Regions from separate parts of the Mesorhizobium sp. B1-1-5 genome, predicted to be linked through region 1. Evidence: predicted binding sites of a transcription regulator. Region 1 holds the regulator's gene; each other region holds the start of a gene.

The links. The regulator HrcA, encoded in region 1, represses chaperone genes, less so after heat shock. The targets are predictions, from matches to a motif close to GTTAGCACTCNCNNNNNGNGAGTGCTAAC.
Region 2: a site for HrcA is predicted at 3,912-3,940, ahead of groES (co-chaperone GroES). Genes of this name have one in related genera too.
Region 3: a site for HrcA is predicted at 4,234-4,262, ahead of groES (co-chaperone GroES). Genes of this name have one in related genera too.

Annotation. Positions count from the first base shown of each region.
Region 1 covers NZ_VFWS01000160.1:1,761-8,433, forward strand. The annotation lists gene hemW (radical SAM family heme chaperone HemW) at 1-291, opposite strand, end outside; gene rdgB (RdgB/HAM1 family non-canonical purine NTP pyrophosphatase) at 288-980, opposite strand; gene FJ980_RS27715 (VOC family protein) at 980-1,390, opposite strand; gene rph (ribonuclease PH) at 1,574-2,290, opposite strand; gene hrcA (heat-inducible transcriptional repressor HrcA) at 2,450-3,532, shown strand; gene FJ980_RS27735 (hypothetical protein) at 3,604-3,801, shown strand; gene FJ980_RS27740 (sorbosone dehydrogenase family protein) at 3,934-5,274, shown strand; gene FJ980_RS27745 (LysE family translocator) at 5,731-6,348, shown strand; gene cysK (cysteine synthase A) at 6,537-6,673, shown strand, end outside.
Region 2 covers NZ_VFWS01000016.1:49,155-55,827, reverse strand. The annotation lists gene FJ980_RS08740 (TadE/TadG family type IV pilus assembly protein) at 1-947, opposite strand, end outside; gene groL (chaperonin GroEL) at 1,832-3,487, opposite strand; gene groES (co-chaperone GroES) at 3,551-3,847, opposite strand; gene FJ980_RS08725 (hypothetical protein) at 4,035-4,400, shown strand; gene FJ980_RS08720 (SDR family oxidoreductase) at 4,409-5,170, opposite strand; gene FJ980_RS08715 (LysR family transcriptional regulator) at 5,277-6,173, shown strand; gene FJ980_RS08710 (TetR/AcrR family transcriptional regulator) at 6,180-6,673, opposite strand, start outside.
Region 3 covers NZ_VFWS01000126.1:2,489-9,161, forward strand. The annotation lists gene FJ980_RS25515 (hypothetical protein) at 1-157, shown strand, start outside; gene FJ980_RS25520 (hypothetical protein) at 265-1,689, opposite strand; gene FJ980_RS25525 (Hsp20/alpha crystallin family protein) at 2,130-2,639, opposite strand; gene FJ980_RS25530 (Hsp20 family protein) at 2,729-3,205, opposite strand; gene FJ980_RS25535 (protein usg) at 3,448-3,720, opposite strand; gene FJ980_RS25540 (hypothetical protein) at 3,734-4,081, opposite strand; gene groES (co-chaperone GroES) at 4,413-4,727, shown strand; gene groL (chaperonin GroEL) at 4,789-6,417, shown strand; gene FJ980_RS25555 (hypothetical protein) at 6,485-6,673, shown strand, end outside.

The DNA.
Region 1 (6,673 bases):
CACCGACCAGTTCCTCGCCACTGCCTCCAGCACGGCGCCGACGGTTTCCGGCTTCATCAATGACGGCGTGCCGCCGCCGAGGAAAATGCTGGTCACCTCGCGCGGCCCGGTGCGGTCGCGCATGGTCTTGAGCTCCGTCTCGAAGGCGCGGGCAAAACGCTCCTGGTCAACCGGCTGGTGGCGGACATGGCTGTTGAAGTCGCAATAAGGGCACTTGGCCGCGCAGAACGGCCAGTGGATATACACGCCGAAGCCGGGGCTGCGGTCGAGCGGTAGGGTGACCGCGCTCATGCCGATCCTGACCGCGCCAAATCCAGGCGTGCCAAATCCAGGCGGGCTTGCGCGAATTTCTGGAAAGCGCGGGCGCGGTGCGAAAGCGCCGTCGCCTGGCCGGGCTTCCAGCCATGCTTTTCTTGCGCGCTCATCTCGCCAAAAGTCCTGTCGAAACCGTAGGGCAGGAACACCGGATCGTAGCCGAAACCGAGCGTGCCGCGCGGCGGCCACACCAGCGTGCCTTCGGCCTCGCCCCGGTAATATTCGGCTTCGCCGTCGGGAAAGGCGAGGCAGATGACGGCGACGAAGCGGCCGGCGCGCTGCGCGGGCTCCGTAGCGCCGACCTCCTGCAGCGCCACCTCGGCGCGCTGCATGGCCATGCCGAAATCCCTGCTGCCGTCCGGCGTCTCGGCCCAGTTGGCGGTATAGACACCGGGCGCGCCGTCGAGCGCGTCGACGCAGAGCCCGGAATCATCAGAAAGTGCCGGCAGGCCGGTCGCCTTGGCGGCCGCATATGCCTTGATATAGGCGTTCTCCTCGAAGGTGGTGCCGGTCTCATCCGGCTCGGGCAGGCCGTATTCCTTGGCCGATTTCGCCTCGAAGCCGAACGGCGCCATCAGGTCGGCGAATTCGCGCAGCTTGCCTTCATTGTGGCTGGCGACGACGATCTTTTTTTCCCCAAGGGAATGAAAAGGTTGCGAGTGCATCAAAAACCCCAGATCCTTGGCTCGGCGAACTCGATCGAATTGCCCGACGGGTCGCGGATATAGATCGAGTGCCCGCCCTGCGGCCATTCGAAATCGCTTTCGATGGCGATGTTGTTCGCGGCGAGATGCCTGCGCCATGCGGCGATTTCATCGGCGGTTGCCGCAAAGCAGAGGTGCCCTTCGCCGGCCGTGCCGTGCGGCGGGACCTTCAGCCGAGTGTCCGGCGCCGGCGGGATTTTCGTCGCCTCGGCGTTGAAGAGAAGCAGCACGCCGTCGCCGCAGCGGAAGAAGACGTGGCGTCCTTCGGCCTTGCCCAAGGCTTCGAGGCCGATGACGTCGCGGTAGAAGGTTTCGGCGGCCTGTAGGTCTGTGACGTAGAGGGCGGATTCGAGGATTGCGGAGGGTATCACGAGGCCCCCCTCTCTGCCCTGCCGGGCATCTCCCCCTCAAGGGGGGAGATTGGCAGCTTCGATGCCGCCGCACATCTCGCAACGCTGGCGATTGGCGAAAGCCGTGGTGACAGCTGATCTCCCCCCTTGAGGGGGAGATGGCCGGCAGGCCAGAGAGGGGGGCCTAGGCTCGGCATTTCAAACCTACGCCACCGCCATCTGCTGCAGGCTCACCAGCCGCGAAATACCCTTCTTCGCCAAGCCCATCAGCGCCGCGAACTGCTCCTCGGAGAAAGGCTCGCCCTCGGCCGTGCCCTGGATCTCGACGATGCCGCCCTTGCCTGTCATGACAAAGTTGGCGTCGGTGCCGGCCGAGGAATCCTCGAGGTAATCGAGGTCGATGACCGGCTGGCCGTCATGGATGCCGCAGGAAATCGCGGCGACATGGTCCTTCAGCACCTTGGCGACGCTCACCATCTGGCGCGCTTCCATCCAGCGCAGGCAATCGTAGAGCGCCACCCAGCCGCCGGTGATCGAGGCCGTGCGGGTGCCGCCATCAGCCTGGATGACGTCGCAGTCGACGGTGATCTGCTGCTCGCCCAGCGCCTGCAGGTCGACCACGGCACGCAGCGAGCGGCCGATCAGCCGTTGGATCTCCAGCGTGCGGCCGCCCTGCTTGCCGGCGGAGGCTTCGCGCCGCATGCGCTCGCCGGTCGAGCGCGGCAGCATGCCGTATTCGGCCGTCACCCAGCCCTTGCCGGAATTGCGCATCCAGGCCGGCACCTTTTCCTCCAGGCTCGCCGTGCACAGGACATGCGTGTCGCCGAACTTCACCAGGCACGAGCCTTCGGCGTGCTTGGAGACGCCACGTTCGAAGGAGATGGCGCGCATTTCGTCGGCTTGGCGTTTGGAGGGGCGCATTCGGCCTTCTTTCTTGTCGTTTCCGGAATCGTGGCCGGCTTGTAGACGTATGCGCAGCATGGCGCAAAGGAAAACGAGGTCGCGTGACCGCAAACGCGGCACCGGGTTGCGCCGCCGTAGCTTAAGTCTATATCTTTCGGAAGGAGGTTTCTCGCCGGAATGAACAAACCAGTCGATCCGACGTCGCAGTCGCCGGTACTTCAGTCACTCGACATGCGCTCGCGCGATATCTTCCGGCGGATTGTCGATTCCTACCTGCGCGACGGCGAGCCGGTCGGCTCGCGCAGCCTGTCGCGCATCCTGCCCTCCTCGCTGTCGCCCGCCACCATCCGCAACGTGATGAGCGACCTCGAGCATCTGGGGCTGATCTACGCGCCGCATATTTCCGCCGGGCGGCTGCCGACCCAGACCGGGCTGCGCTTTTTCGTCGACGCCTTCATGGAGCTGGGCGACCTTTCCGACGACGAGCGCCGCACCATCGAGGCGCAGGTGCGCGCCTCCGGCTCGGGCGCGACGCTGGAGCATATGCTGACCGAAGCCAGCCAGATGCTGTCGGGCATGTCGCGCGGCGCCGGCCTCGTGCTCGCCTCCAAGCACGAGGTGGCGCTGAAGCACATCGAATTCATCCAGCTCGAGCCCTCCAAGGCGCTCGCCGTGCTGGTGTCGCAGAACGGCGATGTCGAGAACCGCGTCGTCGACCTGCCGGCCGGCACCACCGTGTCGCAGCTGCACGAGGCGTCCAATTTCCTCAACGCCCATATCCGTGGCCGAACACTGGCCGAGGCGCGGGCGGAAATCGCCCGCATCATGGACGAGACCAGGGCGGCCCTCGACACGCTGTCGCAGGATCTGGTCGAGAAAGGCCTCGCGGTCTGGGCCGGCGCCGAAAGCGGCCTGCCGGCGCGCCTTATCGTGCGCGGCCGCGCCAACCTCCTGGAAAACGTTACCGCCCAGGCGGACATCGAATTGCTTCGCCGTCTGTTCGAGGATTTGGAAACCCAGGACGGACTGCTGCAGCTGCTTGATCTTGCCGAAGAAGGGCCGGGCGTGCGCATCTTCATCGGCTCGGAGAACAAGCTGTTTTCGCTGTCCGGCTCCTCGCTGGTCGTCGCCCCCTATCGCGACAAGGACGCCCGCGTCGTCGGCGCGCTTGGCGTCATCGGGCCGACCCGGCTGAACTACGCCCGTATCGTGCCAATGGTCGACTATACGGCACAGCTGATTTCGCGCATGCTTCGTTAGGTGTATCGATATTCAGGTGAGGCCGGCCTGACCTGAACCTCGACACAGCTGAGGGTGCAAAGGAGAAAAACATGGCGCTGGAATCGCTCAAGGCCCAGATCAGCCTGCTGCTCGAGGAGATGGTGAACCAGCCCGAGGACGAGCACGAGATCCAGGAGCAGCTGCGCGAGAAATTGAGGGAGATGCGCGCGATGGGCCTGCCCCTGCCGGCTGATCTCGTCGAGTTGGAAAAGCGCCTAGACGACGATCTGGATGCCGAAGAGGCCTGACGCCGGCGCTCGGCCAAATCCGCTTGCGCACGCTTCTCTTTTCGATCGTTTGCCCAATATGTCCTATCTCTGCGTGCCCGATCGTTTGAGGCGCCCGGAGACAGGACATGTTGACAGACGACGGAGGACAGCATGATGCGGATCGCCGGCCTTGTGGGCCTCGCGCTGGTTTTTGCCACGGGTGCCTTTGCGCAGCAGGCGGATCAGCCTTTGCTCAGCGGCGAAAAAGCTTTCGGGGACTGGAAGGCCGACCGTCCGGGTGTGCGCCGGCTGCTGAAACCTGAGGATTTGCCGAAACCCGATATGACAGAGTCAGCGTCCAATGGCGGCGGCGTCACCGAGCGCCCCGAGGACGCAAAGCCAAAGCTTCCGCCCGGCTTCTCCGCCGAGCTTGTCGCATCCGGCATCGACAGTCCGCGCGTCGTGCGCGTGGCGCCGAACGGCGACCTCTTCGTTGCCGACAGCCGGGCGAACCAGGTGCGCGTCTATCGCCTCGCGGAAGGCAGCGCCAAGCCCGCGCAGAAGTCGATCTTCGCCAAGGGCCTGACCCGGCCCTACGGCATCGCCTTTTATCCGCCGGGCGACAAGCCGCAATGGGTCTATGTCGCCAACAGCAACAGCGTCGTCCGCTTCCCCTACCGCGACGGTGACCTGGAGGCGTCGGGCAAGCCGGAAACCATCGTTGCCAAAGTCCCCGCCAGCCATCACTGGACGCGCGACATCGCCTTCTCGCCCGACGGCAAGACGCTCTATCTGTCGGTCGGTTCCGGCTCCAACATCGCCGAGGACATGGGCGCGAAGCCGAAGGGCGGTGTCGAGGCGTGGACGAAATCTCAGCCGCTCGGCGAGGCCTGGGGTCCGGAACAGGGCCGCGCCGACGTGCTGGCCTTCGACCCCGACGGCAATAACCGCAGGATCGTTGCCACCGGCCTGCGTAATTGCTCCGGCATGACCGTGCAGCCGGCGACGGGCGCGCTCTGGTGCGTCGTCAACGAGCGCGACGAGCTTGGCGATAACACCCCGTTCGAATATGCGACCGCGGTGAAGGACGGCGCCTTCTATGGCTGGCCCTGGTATTATATCGGCGACAATGAGGACCCGCGCCACCAGGGCGCGCGCCCCGATCTCGCCGGCAAGGTCACGGTCCCGGATGTGCTGATGCAGGCGCATTCGGCGCCGCTCAACATCGCCTTCTATGATGGCGCCAACTTCCCGGCCGATTTCAAGGGCGACGCCTTCGTCACGCTGCACGGCTCGTGGAACCGCAATGTCCGCACCGGCTACAAGGTGGTGCGGCTGAGGTTCAAGGACGGCAAGCCGACCGGCGAATACGAGGATTTCGCCACCGGCTTCGTCATATCCGACGACGCGGTCTGGGGCCGGCCGGTCGGCGTCGCCGTCGCCAAGGACGGCGCGCTGATCCTCACCGAGGACGGCAATGGCACGATCTGGCGTGTTACGTATGGTGGGTAGCTGTTCGACAGAGGGGTTTTTAGAAGGTGCCGTTTGTCGATGGACAAGGCTTTACCCGTTCATTTCTATGGAATCAGCGCAGACGTTGGCAACTAGCGGAAGCCTCCCCAACCTCGTCATTCCAGGGCGTAGCAGCCGCGTAGCGGCGTCGCGGAGACCCTGGAATCCATTCCGTGACCCTGATCATAGAACGCAGCGGAGCAGAATTCTGCACCGTTGCTACGCTTCGAGGTCGCGGAATGGATCCTCGGGTCTGCGCGCGTCGCTTCGCTCCTTGCTCCGCCCGGGCCGTTTCGGCCAATCTCCAAAGTGTACGGACTGCCAACAAGGGAACGCGCACTCCGTCGAGCTGGCGCAAGAATCCCGCCGCAAGGGAATTACCAGTGGCCGGGCGTCATGATAAAAGCCCCGCTCCTCATCGATCCCTTCGGGGAATCATACGCTAGGCCAGAACCAATGACACTCACCGGATTTCTCGCTTACAGCGCCGCGCTCGGCGTTGCCGCCGCCATTCCGGGCCCCGGCGTTACGGCGCTTGTCGCCCGCGCGCTCGGCTCCGGCTTTCGGTCCTCGCTTGCCATGGCGTTCGGCCTCATGCTCGGCGACCTCACCTATCTCACCGCCGTCGTGCTCGGGCTCGCCTTCGTCGCGCAGACCTTCGGCATGGTCTTCCTCGCCATCAAATGGGCCGGCGTTGCCTATCTCGCCTTCCTTGCCTGGCGCTTTTGGACCAGTGGCATCACGCCCGAGACCGTCGAGGCGCGGAAGGCCAAGGGCGGGCTGGTGTCGAGCTTCATCGCCGGGCTGACGGTGACGCTCGGCAATCCCAAGACGATGATCTTCTATCTCGCCATCACGCCGACCATCGTCGACCTCAAGACCATCACGCTTGCCGACTACGCCATCCTCGCGATGCTCACCGTGGCGGTTCTGTTCGTGGTGCTGGTGCCTTATCTGGCTTTGGCCGCCAAGGCGCGCTGGTTCCTGAAATCGCCGCGCGCGCTGAAGGTGCTGAACCGCACCGCCGCCGGCTTCATGATGGGCGCGGCTGCCGCTATAGCGGCGCGTCAATAGGTTCCGATCTCAATCGATTCCGGATTCGGCCAAACTATTCCTGAAACCCGGCGTGGCGAAAAATGCATTTCCGGCCGCGGGTGCTTTTGAGCAACCGCCCCACTCGGATATTTTCCAGCCTCAGCCTATCTTGCGCGGCTGAAAGCCTTATTCTGTCCGCCTGTGCCATTGCCTTGGGAGCGAAACCAATGAACAAGCCCGTCACCTCCGCGCGCGTGCCCGGCCGCGGCCGCGTCTTCAACTCGATCACGGAGACGATTGGCGACACGCCGCTGGTCAGGCTGGACAAGTTCGCCAGGGAGAAGGGCATCGTCGCCAACCTTCT
Region 2 (6,673 bases), on a different contig from region 1:
GTGGCGAAGTTGAGGTTGATACCGCCGCCGATCGTGATGGTGCCCAGGTTGACCGTGGTCTTGCTGCCGCAATTCAGCGTCCAGGTTGATGACGACGATGCCCAACTGGCGGCGCAGCCCAGCGCATTCGCCTGGCCTTGGGTTGACCCCTGGGTCCAGCCGAAGTCGATATTGTTGCCGCTCGGGGTGGTCGGCGCTGCTGGCGCGGCGGTTGGCGAGAGCGCCGCCACGGTGGCAAAGCGGGCGACGGCGGCCGCGACCGCGGAATTGCCCGCCAGCGGATCGGGAGTCGACTTCTTGGTGATCACCGCCGCCGTCCCGTTTGGTCCGGTGATGCCGTTGCAAGGCTGGCTCGGGGCCGTGGCGGAATTGTAGTTGACGCCGATAGCCGAGATGCCGGTGCCGCACGGAACGGTGATCGTGTTATTCGACGAGACCGTGCATTTGGGGGCGTTGACGGCCGTGCCGCCTGACAGCGTGATGCCCGTCTGGGTGCCGTCCAGTGCCAGCATGCAACCCGGTGTCGACGGCTGCGCGCCGAGCTCGGCGACGGAATTGGCGTAGATCTGCAATTGCTGGCGATTGTCGAGGACGCGCGCAAGCAGCAGCTGCTTCTGCGTGCGGATCGATACGGAGACCGCGTTCACGCCGGTTGTCTTCGGCGAGGTGACCAGCGTCGCCGACACATCGGCTGCCGGAACGCCGTTGAGCGTGGCGACATTGATCGCCGCCGCGGTCATCCGGTCGGTCGACTGTGTCTTGTTATAGGCAAGCGCGCCGGCAAAGGCCGCGAGATCGGCGGTACGCTGGTTGCTGGCGCGCTCGACCAGCGCGCCGCCATATTCGGTGACCAGCGCCGCCATGCCTACGAGCAGCGGCAAAAGCAGCGCGGACATGATGAGGACGTTGCCGTCACGGTCACGCACGAACCGGTGGAAAATTTGCATCGATGAAGACCCCGACACCCCTAAACGCGCGAGCAATCAAGCACGCCCTATTCATCAGTAAGCGCGGATATCTTAAAAAATATTGTCCGACAAATGCCGCAACGATCGCGGGCGTTTAACCGAAGGCGCTGATTTTGTTGAGGAATTGCACAAAGTTTAGGCAGTCGGTTGAAGCTGTAGGGCAGGGTTGCCCATGGAGCAGCACGCTTGGCTAGAACATGATCCCGAACCGAAGGTCAGCGAATGCAAAAAGTGGGAACCGGCTTTCGGAGAAGATCATGCTCCAACTAGTTCCCCGACACAGGGATTTTGAAAGGTTGTCTTGGTGCAAGATCTTCCGTTCATTTCCGTGAAATCAGCGCAAACGCCGGGGATTGGCTGAAGCCGCCCCCACCTCGTCATTCTATGGCGGAGCAAGGAGCGCAGCGACGCGCGCAGACCATAGAATCCATTCCGTGACTTGGAAGCGCCGCCTCGGTGCAGAATTCTGCTCCGTTGCACGCCTTGGCGAAGGTAACGGCATGGATTCCAGGGTCTTCGCGACGGAGCTTCGCTCCTGCTCCGCCCTGGAATGACGATCGCGATGGGCGTTTCGGCCAATCTCCAAGGCATGCCGCCTGTCAACGCAAACAGAGCCGACCGGTCAAAATCCCTGTGCCACTAGAGCGCGATCCCGAAAGTGGGAACCGGTTTCGGAGAAGATCATGCTCCAACAGAGAGTTAGATCAGGATGGCGATTCAACGAAACGTCATCCTATCTACGCTCCTGGGCCGCGCAACGAGAAAGGGCGGCATCTCTGCCGCCCTTTCCGTGTGTTAGCCAAATCGGCTGGATTAGAGACCACTCAAGCCCGCTTGCGGGCTTGAGCAAGCTTATGGACTTCTTAGAAATCCATGCCGCCCATGCCACCCATGCCGCCGCCGCCCATGCCGCCAGGCATGCCGCCGCCAGCCGACTCCTTCTTCGGAGCTTCGGCGATCATGGCTTCGGTGGTGACGAGCAGGCCGGCGACCGAGGCCGCGTCCTGGAGAGCCGTGCGAACGACCTTGACCGGATCGACGATACCCATGGCGATCATGTCGCCATATTCGCCGGTCTGGGCGTTGTAGCCGAAGGTCGGGCCCTTGTTCTCAAGGATCTTGCCGGCAACGATCGATGCTTCCGCACCGGCGTTGGACGCGATCTGACGGGCCGGAGCCTGCAGGGCGCGACGCACGATGTTGATGCCAGCGGTCTGGTCGGAGTTGGCGCCGGTTGCCTTGATGTTCAGCGAAGCGCGCAGAAGCGCGACGCCGCCGCCGGGAACGATGCCTTCTTCGACGGCCGCACGGGTCGCGTTGAGAGCGTCATCGACGCGGTCCTTCTTTTCCTTGACCTCGATCTCGGTCGCGCCGCCGACGCGGATCACCGCGACGCCGCCGGCGAGCTTGGCCAGACGCTCCTGCAGCTTCTCCTTGTCGTAGTCCGAGGTGGTCTCCTCGATCTGCTGCTTGATCTGGGACACGCGGCCCTGGATCTCGGCCTTCTTGCCTGCCCCGTCGACAATGGTGGTGTTCTCCTTGGAGATCGACACCTTCTTGGCGCGGCCGAGCATGTTGAGGCCGACATTCTCGAGCTTGATGCCGAGGTCTTCCGAGATGACCTGGCCACCGGTGAGGATGGCGATGTCTTCCAGCATGGCCTTGCGGCGGTCGCCGAAGCCCGGCGCCTTGACGGCGGCGATCTTCAGGCCGCCGCGCAGCTTGTTGACGACGAGCGTGGCCAGGGCCTCGCCTTCGACATCTTCCGAGATGATGACCAGCGGCTTCGAGGTCTGCACGACAGCCTCGAGGATCGGCAGCATGGCCTGCAGGTTGGAGAGCTTCTTCTCGTGCAGAAGGATGTAGGCGTCTTCCAGGTCCGCAACCATTTTGTCGGCGTTGGTGACGAAGTAGGGCGACAGGTAGCCGCGGTCGAACTGCATGCCTTCGACGACTTCGAGCTCGGTCTCGGCGGTCTTGGCCTCCTCTACGGTGATGACGCCCTCATTGCCGACCTTCTGCATCGCTTCGGCGATCATCGAGCCGACCGAGGCATCGCCATTGCCGGCGATGGTGCCGACCTGGGCAACTTCTTCCGAGGTCTTGATCTTCTTGGCGTTCTTGATCAGCGTCGTGACGACGTCGCCAACGGCGAGGTCGATGCCGCGCTTCAGGTCCATCGGATTCATGCCGGCGGCAACCGCCTTGTGGCCTTCCTGGACGATCGACTGCGCCAGAACCGTTGCGGTCGTGGTGCCGTCGCCGGCGATGTCGTTGGTCTTCGAAGCAACTTCGCGGACCATCTGCGCGCCCATGTTCTCGAACTTGTCCTCAAGCTCGATTTCCTTGGCGACGGTAACGCCGTCCTTGGTGATGCGCGGGGCGCCGAACGACTTGTCGATGACGACGTTGCGGCCCTTGGGGCCGAGGGTGACCTTCACCGCGTCGGCGAGGATGTTGACACCGCGCAGCATGCGCTCACGGGCATCGCGGGAGAATTTTACGTCTTTGGCAGCCATGTTTTAGCTCCTGGCAGGGGCTCGGGAAGAGCCCGAAGATGAAGATTCAGGTGAGGCCGATGATCAGCCGATGATGCCCATGATGTCGGATTCCTTCATGATCAGAAGGTCTTCGCCATTGAGCTTGACTTCAGTGCCCGACCACTTGCCGAACAGGATGCGGTCGCCGGCCTTGACGTCCAGCGGCACGAGCTTGCCGCTTTCGTCGCGGGCGCCGGAGCCGACGGCGATGATCTCGCCTTCCTGCGGCTTTTCCTTCGCCGTATCCGGGATGATGATCCCGCCGGCGGTCTTGGATTCGGATTCGACCCGGCGAACGACCACGCGGTCATGAAGCGGGCGGAACTTGGACTTTGCCATGTTATCTTCCTCGAATGAGAACGGTGAGAACTGTTCCTCCATCCGGCGAGGCCGCCGGATATAAGTTAGCACTCACCAAAGGCGAGTGCTAACGTGGCGCTGAGATAGGCCGCTGGGTAGCCGGAGTCAAGGCGCGCGCAAGGGGGCGACGACGCGAAATTTTTCTCCTGCGAGACGCCAGGCCGAAATGCGCCGGCCATCGCGAGGCGCCGACGAGCAACCCCGCCCGTCAGTCCAGGCGCTTCGGCGAACGCAGCACCAGCAACGGGCAGCGTTCGAGCGCTGCACCCGTCATGTCTCGCCGCAGAGCCTGGTCAAGGGCGACGACACCATCCGCCGCGAGGCGGTGCCCGTGCCGGACGAGCTGCGCGCGCTGCGGCGCCAGCTTGGCTTCGATTACGGCAAGTTCGACTTCGTCATGCATGAGGGCAGGGCGGTGCTGCTCGATGCCAACAAGACCCCTGGGCGGGCCAGGAACCTGTCGAGCTTCATCGCCGCCGGCAATGCCAATCTTGCCGACGGCTTCGAAGGACTGATCCGGCAGGTCAAGTGACCGATCGCCTAGATATTCATGCCGCCCGACACCTCGATGCGCTGGGCGTTGACCCACCGATTGTCCTCGGACAGCAGCGCGGCGATCATCGGGCCGATGTCGTCGGCGACACCGGCGCGGCCGAGCGCCGTCATGCCGGCCACGACGCGATTGATCTCGGCGTCGTCGCGCACATGGCCGCCGTTGAAATCGGTGGCGATCGCGCCCGGCGCCACCGTGTTGGCGGTGATGCGCCGGGCTGCCAGTTCCTTGGCGAGGTAGCGCGTGAACACTTCGACGCCGCCCTTCATCATCGCATAGGCGGCGGAGCCCGGGACCGAGAAGCGCGCCAGGCCGCTCGAGACGTTGATGATACGGCCGCCATCGTTGATCAGCGGCAGCAGCGCCTGGGTGAGGAAGAACACGCCCTTGAGATGGATGTTCATCAACGTGTCGAACTCCTCTTGCGTCGTCTCGGCGATCGGCTTGCGCAGACCGGTGCCGGCATTGTTGAGGAGATAATCGAAACGGTCGCGTTGCCAGGTCTCGTGAAGCGTCTTCTTCAACGCTTCAACGAAAGCCGGAAAGCTGGCGACGACCCCGGCGTCGAGCTCAAGCGCGGCAGCCCGGCCGCCGGCCGCCTCGATCTCGGCGATTGCCGTCTTCGCCTCGTCGGCGCGCGAGCGATAGGTGAGGACGACGTCGACGCCCTTGCGGGCGAGGTTGAGCGCGGTGTTGCGGCCGAGGCCGCGGCTACCGCCGGTGATGAGAGCGATGGGGCGGGTGGTCATGGCGAAATCTCCTTCTATCTGGATGGAGATGCATATACTCGCCCGGTGGGCCGATATAATCGGCCATGGATTGCCAACACTATTCAGAATGTGCGAACAATCAGCGATGGACCGATTCGACAGCATGCGGCTCTTCACCCGCGTCGTGGAACGGCGAAGCTTCACTGCGGCCGCCGCCGATCTTGCCCTGCCGCGCTCCAGCGCCACCGCCGCGATCAAGCAGCTCGAAGAACGGCTCGGCGTGCAATTGCTGCGCCGCACCACGCGCCACGTCACGACGACGCTCGACGGTGAAGCCTATTACCAGCGCTGCATCGGCATCCTGGCCGACATCGAGGATGCCGAAGGCGGCTTCGGCGCGCACGAGGTGCGGGGAAGGCTCAGCGTCGACGTCAACGGCCACATGGCGCGCACCTTCCTGCTGCCGGAATTGCCGGCGCTGCTCACCAGATATCCGGGCCTGACCGTGCATATCGGCGAAGGCGACCGCCTCGTCGATCTCGTGCGCGAGGGCGTCGATTGCGTCATCAGGGCCGGCATGCTGCCCGACAGCGACATGATCGTGCGGCGGCTCGGCATCGCCCGCGAAATCACCGTCGCGAGCCCCGCCTATCTCGAACGCCACGGTGTGCCGCGCACGCCGGACGATCTGGCCGGCCATATGATGATAGGCTTCGTGTCTTCGCGCACGAGACAGGTGATGCCGCTGGAATTCACCGTCGACGGCAAGGTTCGCGAAATCACCCTGCCGTCGCGGGTCACCGTCGCGAACTCAGACACAAGTGCCGCGCTGGTCCGGCTGGGGTTCGGGCTGTTCCAGGCGCCAAGGCTCCGCTATGCGGACGATATCGCTGCCGGCCGGCTGGTCGAGGTGCTTCCCGATTTTCCGCCGACGCCGACGCCGATCTCCGTGCTCTATCCGCCGAGCCGCCAGTTGTCGCCACGGGTGAGGGTGTTTGTTGATTGGCTGGTGGAAATCCTGGGGCCGAAGCTGGATCCCTGATCGCGCTCAGAGAAACAAGCGCAACTGCGTGTGGATGATCGAACGATAATCTTCGATCGTGCGCCGGCCCTCCGCCTCGTCCTGCGTCAGCGCCAGCCGCACGACGCCGCCGGCGAGCTGGAAGATCAGGAACACGACACGTCCGAACGCCTCGCGCTGCTCCGCTTGGAGCATCGGCCCGACCTTGTCGCAGAACATATTCGCCTGTTGCCTCGTCTCGGCGATGTCGAGATGCTGCAGCGCCTTGTCGGCCTGGATGGCGTTCTGCAGGTCCTGGATGGCCGGGTCTGCGGCGACACGGGCATGATAATCGTCGAGCAGGCGGTCGGCCGCGGCGGTCACGTCATCCAGCCGGCCTATCCCGGCGATGATCGCGCCGAATCTTGCACGGCTTTCCTCGGAGAACCGCTCATAAAGCATCGCCAGGATCGCCGACTTGCTGGGGAAGTAATGATAGACGGTAGCGATCGGCCCGCCGGCCAGCGCGCCGACTTCCTTCA
Region 3 (6,673 bases), on a different contig from region 1:
GGACGATCCGCAGGCCTCCGATCCCGCCAACGCCGCCTGGGAAAAGGGTGATGCCGACTACCGCGCCTGCATGGCCCAGCGCCTGCCCGGCGACCCGTCCTTCCCGGCGCTGCTCAAGCAGGCGCAGGACCTTGCCGACGACATGGCTGGGAAATAGTCCGCCAGGGCAATTCCAGGAAAGCGCAGCGGCTCTCGAAGTGGAACGGCTTCAAACCACGGAGATAGAGCGGGCCGGCGCTGTCGAAGCCGAGCCGCTCGAAACCCTCAGCCTCCGTTCGCCCGCATGTTGCGCCGAGAAACACGCCGCGCGACGGGGCGCGCCGCTTCCGCGATGATCCCGTTGGTTTGAGGCGCAGCATCCTTGCGCGATCTTGCGTCGGTCACCCGATGCAGGCGCTCGTAAGGCAGCAACTCCCGAATGCGGGCGTTGAGCGCTTCGACTTCGGCGTGCAAATCCTCGCATTCCTGCTTCTGGATATCGAGCTGGATCTGCTCCGACGCCTGCTGCAGCGAAAGCCGTGAGAAATTGGTGCTGACCTCGGACAGGTTCTTCTTGTCGGCTTCGCTCTCGTCCTTGAGAACGGCGAGCCTTTTCTCCGCAATCTGGCGTTCGGTGACGGCGTCGTTCAGCTGCGCCTTTAGCCTGGTGATCTCGGCCGTGGCTTCGCCATTGTCGGTCGAGACCTTGTCCAAACGCGACTGCAGTTCCTGGATCTCTGCACGCAAACCGCGCATTTCCGCCTGGCTGCGTGCCAATTCGGCGGTGCTGTCGCTCTCGGCAATCCGCGCCGCCTCGGTTGTTTCGGCAAGCCTGGCCTGCGCTGCCTCGAGGGCTTTCTGCAGCCGGGTTTCTTCCTTTTCGTGGTTGCCGATTTGAGCCATCAGCTCGGCGATATGGGCGGTTTCGCTGGCGTGGGTTGCCGCGAACTCGTCGAACTTGTGCCGGGCCTCCGCCTCGCGCTTTTGCGCCTGCTCCAGATCGACAGAAAGGCCGACCTGCTTTTCGCGCAGCAGCTTGTTCTCGGCGCCGCGCCTGTCGACTTCGACGGTCTTGGCCGTCAGGGCTTTGACGATCTCGCCGAACTCCGTCTCGCGCCTGGCGGTCTCATTGCCCATCTCCACCAGCTCCAGGCGCACCGCCGCAAGGGCCGAGCGCAGCTGTTCCCGGTCCTGGACGAGGCTCGCCTCTCGCTGCTGCCACGCTTCGGCCGCGCCGTCGCGTTCGCGCTGCCGGCGGGCGGCGTCGAGCAATTGTTCCGACAACGTCTTGTGTTCGGCGGTGAGAGCGAGGTTTGCCAGCTCCAGCTCGTTGGAGCGCAACACGTCGCGATGGAAGACGTTGAGGACTTCGCGCGTCATGTGATGCGCAGTGGCGATCTCCGCCAGCTTTGCCTCGATCTCCTGCAGATGACCCTGCCCGTCCCGGAAAAGCCCGGTGACGGCCTCCAGGGCGGCGAGCCGCGTCTGGGTATGCGGCGTCAGCCGCGATGCCGTTGCGTCGGACGGCTCTTCGGCCGGCGGATTCTCGTCGCTTGCCACCAGTTCCCGGCCGGCGACGGCGTCGTCTTCCGACGGCGGTTGTTCGTCATCTTTGAGAACGTCCTCGAACGCCTCGGCCAGATCCGATTGGAGTTCCTGAAATTCCTTATCGACGTCCTCGGCCCGTTTGATCAGAGACTTGAAATTCATCACTGCACATCCCTTACGCTCGACGACACACCTTTTACGCTCGCCCCCGGGCGTACTTAACGAATTACTAATCTATCGCGTTACCTTCCGTTCGGGAAGCCTGTGCAAAGGAAACCAAAATTAAGGTTATCGCCGGTCCCAATCTGATGCGGATCCGCGCTAGGTGAGCCCTCTTCCGTTCCTAACATATGTTAGTTTTCTCTCCGGGTAGGTGCTGAAAGCATGCGCAGCAGAAGGGAAAGACAGCGAGCTGCTTGTCATCATTCACATGAGCGATGCGAAGACTTCTGGACGGAAAAAGAAGCTCCCGCCGTATAAATTTTCTCTTCCTCGGCCGCCCATGATCGATCGAGTGGAGTTGCTTGCGCGAGCATCGGGTTGCCGTGGCTCTATGGGAGTTGGCGCGGGAGGCGGATCGGCCAACCTCCCGCGTCGATGCATCAACTCTTGATGTCGATACGCTTGACCTGCGACTGGGCCTTCTCGCTCTTCGGCAAGGTGACGGTCAGCACGCCGTTTTTGAAGCGGGCATCCACCTCGTCTTCCTTGACCTCGTAGCCGACCGGGATGCGGCGCTCGAAGCGGCCGTAATAGCGCTCGGAGAACTGCCTACCCTTGTCCTCCGTCTCGGAGCGCTTCTCGCCTCTCAGCGTCAGCACGCCGTCGTCGAGCAGGACCTCGATGTCTTTCTGTTCGAGGCCTGGCACCTCGGCCATCACCTTGATCTCCTTCTCGCCGTTGGAGATCTCGACGCTCGGCCAACCGGCGCCGAGGGCGGAGACCCCGCCAAAAGACGGCAACCGGCTGTCGAAGCCGCGGAAAACGTCGTCAAACAGGCGGTTCACCTCGCGATGCAGCGACAGGAACGGATCGCGCTCACCGTCGCGGAATATGCTTGGAAGCTGGTTGCCGTTGCTCCGGCCCCAGGGGATCAGATCACGGACACTCATGGTTTGCTCCTTTCTGTTCATCGGCTCGAAAAGCTCCTACGCGCCGGGCAGTGGCCGGCGCATAGCGCGGATGCGCTCACAAGAAGCCCTCAGGCGGCGTGCTTCTCGGCTTCGATCTTCTTTGTCGTGCCTTTGAGCGTTGCCTTGTCGGCTGCGATCTCGATCCGCCGCGGTTTCATCTCTTCTGGGATTTCGCGCTTCAGATCGATCGTCAGCAGCCCATTGGCCAAGCTGGCGCCAACGACCTTGACGTGGTCGGCAAGCTCGAAGCGGCGCTGGAATGCACGGCCGGCGATGCCACGATGCAGGTACTCACCCTTATCCTCGCCGGCTTTCTGGCCAGAGACCATGAGCATGTTCTGCTCCTGGGTAATGGCCAGTTCGTCCAGCGAGAACCCAGCCACCGCCATGTTGATGCGGTAGTCGTCTTCCGCGGTCTTGGCGATGTCGTAGGGTGGCCAATTATCGACGGTCTCGATCCGGCTCGCCGTCTCGAGAGCGTTCAGCATTCGATCGAAGCCGATGCTCGACCGGAACAGGGGACTGAAGTCAAACGTGGTTCTCATAGCTACATCCTCCATTGAGCAACATAGATACGAGGGGCGCCAAGGAAGCGGCGCCCCTTGACCTTGCCGGTCTCTCTCAAGCACCGGCGTAATCGATCTGGGAATTCAACACGGGCACGTCAAGGTCCCGCTCCGAAGCCGCCTTCAAGATCGTGAAAGTCAGCCCCTTCGTCTGCATGCAGGCAGGCAAATCGTGAATTGAAGGCGGCCGCACAACCACGACCGCCTCGGGGAGCTGATCTTCAATGGATCGCGATGATCCCGTCGACGGCCCGCCATTCCGATGCCCTGATGAGCCGATGGTGGGCGACACGGACAGAATGCAAGGCGCCAGCCAGCTCGCGCTCCCAAAAACCCAGAAAGCCCCTCAGCGCCGGGAAATCCGGGGCAAGATCATAGTCCTGCCAGACGTAAAGCTGGAGCAGGCTGGGATGGTCGGGCAGATGATAATGGATCTCGGCAGTGGTCAAGCCATAGCCATTCATCTGCAAGCGGAATTCCCTGCTGACCGCCATCGCCTTCGGGCCCTCACGCGCTCAGCCGGTCGACCAGCTGCCGGTGGTCATCATCGGCAGGGCCGGTGGGCGGCGGGGCCAGCGCATCAAGCCGGCGCAGCGCATCCATGATGTCGTCGAAGGAGACCGGCCGCTCGGTGCCCAGCGGCTGGCGCAGTGCCGGCATCGATTCCACGGCGCAGGCGTCCGAGGCCCAGCTCGAAAGGATCGCCCGCTTTTCCCATATGTCGAGCGAGCCGTCCTCCAGCACATCCCGCGGGTGCTGAAAATGGCTGGCCGGCGACAGCAGCCGGTCGAGCGAAAGGTCTGATAGTTCGGGAGCTAGGGAAGGAATGATCGGCGAAAGCGTCTGTCGGTCCATTTCTGTCCTCCGTCTCCAAAAACTCCTTGCTTCGGGTTCCAATTTCTCAGCGGTCCCGGCGCTGCCGGGCGCCGATAATCTTGTTCAACTCAATCGCGAATTCAAGCCTCTCCGTTATCGCAGCGGTCCAATTTACCGCATGTTTTCAGCGCGCTAGCACTCAACGGTCGAGAGTGCCAAAAAATTTGCGGTACCCCCTTGAAAGTAGAAGAAGGCAAAATTAGCTCGACATGCGCGCGATGCCCGAAAGGGTCGCGCGAGCCCCGCTCCGGTCCTGCCGGTCCGGAGCGGAGGAACCGTTCGCAATTTGTTTGTCCTGAAGGAGAACGATATGACGTTCCGTCCATTGCATGACCGCGTGCTCGTGCGCCGCATCGAGGCCGAAGAGAAGACGGCCGGCGGCATCATCATCCCCGACACGGCCAAGGAAAAGCCGCAGGAAGGCGAAGTCATCGCGGTCGGGCCAGGCGCCCGCGACGATAGCGGCAAGCTCGCGCCCCTCGACGTGAAGGTCGGCGACCGCATCCTGTTCGGCAAGTGGTCCGGCACCGAGATCAAGCTCAACGGCGAGGACCTGCTCATCATGAAGGAAAGCGACGTGATGGGTGTGATCGAGCAGGCCGAGACGCTGAAGAAGGCCGCCTGACCGGGGCTTCGATCGAACCGCAACCCAGTCAATGAAAGCTGCCTAAACAAGGAGTGATCCAATGGCTGCCAAGGAAGTCAAATTCCATTCCGACGCCCGCGAGCGCATGCTGCGGGGCGTCAATATCCTCGCCGACGCGGTGAAGGTGACGCTCGGTCCGAAGGGCCGCAACGTCGTCATCGACAAGTCGTTCGGCGCCCCGCGCATCACCAAGGACGGCGTCACCGTCGCCAAGGAGATCGAGCTTGAGGACAAGTTCGAGAACATGGGCGCCCAGATGGTTCGCGAAGTCGCTTCGAAGACCAGCGACCTCGCCGGCGACGGCACCACCACGGCCACCGTGCTTGCCCAGGCGATCGTTCGCGAAGGGGCCAAGGCCGTTGCGTCAGGCATGAACCCGATGGATCTCAAGCGCGGTATCGACAAGGCGGTGGATGCCGTCGTCGCCGAACTCAAGGTCAACGCCCGCAAGATCACCAGCAACGACGAGATCGCACAGGTCGGCACCATCTCGGCCAATGGCGATGCCGAGATCGGCCGCTTCCTGGCCGAGGCCATGGAAAAAGTCGGCAACGAAGGCGTCATCACCGTCGAGGAGGCCAAGACCGCCGAGACCGAGCTGGAAGTCGTGGAAGGCATGCAGTTCGACCGCGGCTATCTCTCACCCTACTTCATCACCAACCAGGACAAGATGCGCGTCGAGCTCGAAGAGCCCTATGTGCTGATCCACGAGAAGAAGCTCGGCAATCTTCAGGCCTTGCTGCCGGTGCTGGAGGCCGTGGTGCAGTCCGGCAAGCCGCTGCTGATCATCGCCGAGGATGTCGAGGGCGAGGCTCTGGCCACGCTGGTGGTCAACAAGCTGCGCGGCGGGCTGAAGGTCGCCGCCGTCAAGGCTCCGGGCTTCGGCGACCGGCGCAAGGCCATGCTGGAGGACATCGCCATCCTGACCGGCGGCACGGCCATCAGCGAGGATCTCGGCATTAAGCTGGAGAACGTCACGCTGGAGATGCTCGGCCGCGCCAAGAAGGTCGCGATCGAGAAGGAGAACACCACCATCGTCGACGGCGCCGGCAAGAAGGAGGAGATCCAGGGCCGCATCACGCAAATCAAGGCGCAGATCGAGGAGACCACCTCCGACTATGATCGCGAGAAGCTGCAGGAGCGGCTGGCCAAGCTCGCCGGCGGCGTTGCCGTGATCCGCGTCGGCGGCGCGACGGAAGTCGAGGTCAAGGAGAAGAAGGACCGCGTCGACGACGCGCTGCATGCCACGCGCGCCGCGGTCGAGGAAGGTATCCTGCCCGGCGGCGGCGTTGCCCTGCTCAGGATGGCCAAGGCGCTCGACGCGGTCGCTGTCGACAACCCGGACCAGAGATACGGCGTCGACATCGTGCGGCGCGCGATCGAGGCTCCAGTGCGCCAGATCGCCGAGAACAGCGGGTCGGAAGGTTCGATCATCGTCGGCAAGCTGCGCGAGAAGACCGAATTCGCCTATGGCTGGAACGCCCAGACCGGCGAATATGGCGACCTCTATAAACAGGGCGTCATCGATCCCGCCAAGGTCGTGCGCACCGCGCTGCAGGATGCGGCCTCGGTTGCCGGACTGCTCGTCACCACCGAGGCCATGGTGGCCGAGAAGCCGAAGAAGGAAACCGCTCCGGCTATGCCGGCCGGCGCCGGCATGGACTTCTGAGACGCCGACGGGAGCCCGCTTCCGGCAACGGCAGCGGGCGTTTCGAAACGCACGATGGGAGGCCTTTATGGATATGATGAGCGGCAATGGCTCGATCCCGGCGCCGACGCGCCCGGCAAGCGAATTCCTCGCTTATGAAGCCGAATGTCGAAGCGCATTGAAGCCGCTGCTGGCAGGCTTGCTCGACACCGCCGAATCCGTCGGATGGAACCGGCGGACCGTCGCCTCGACGCTGATGTTCCTTGCCGCACAGCAC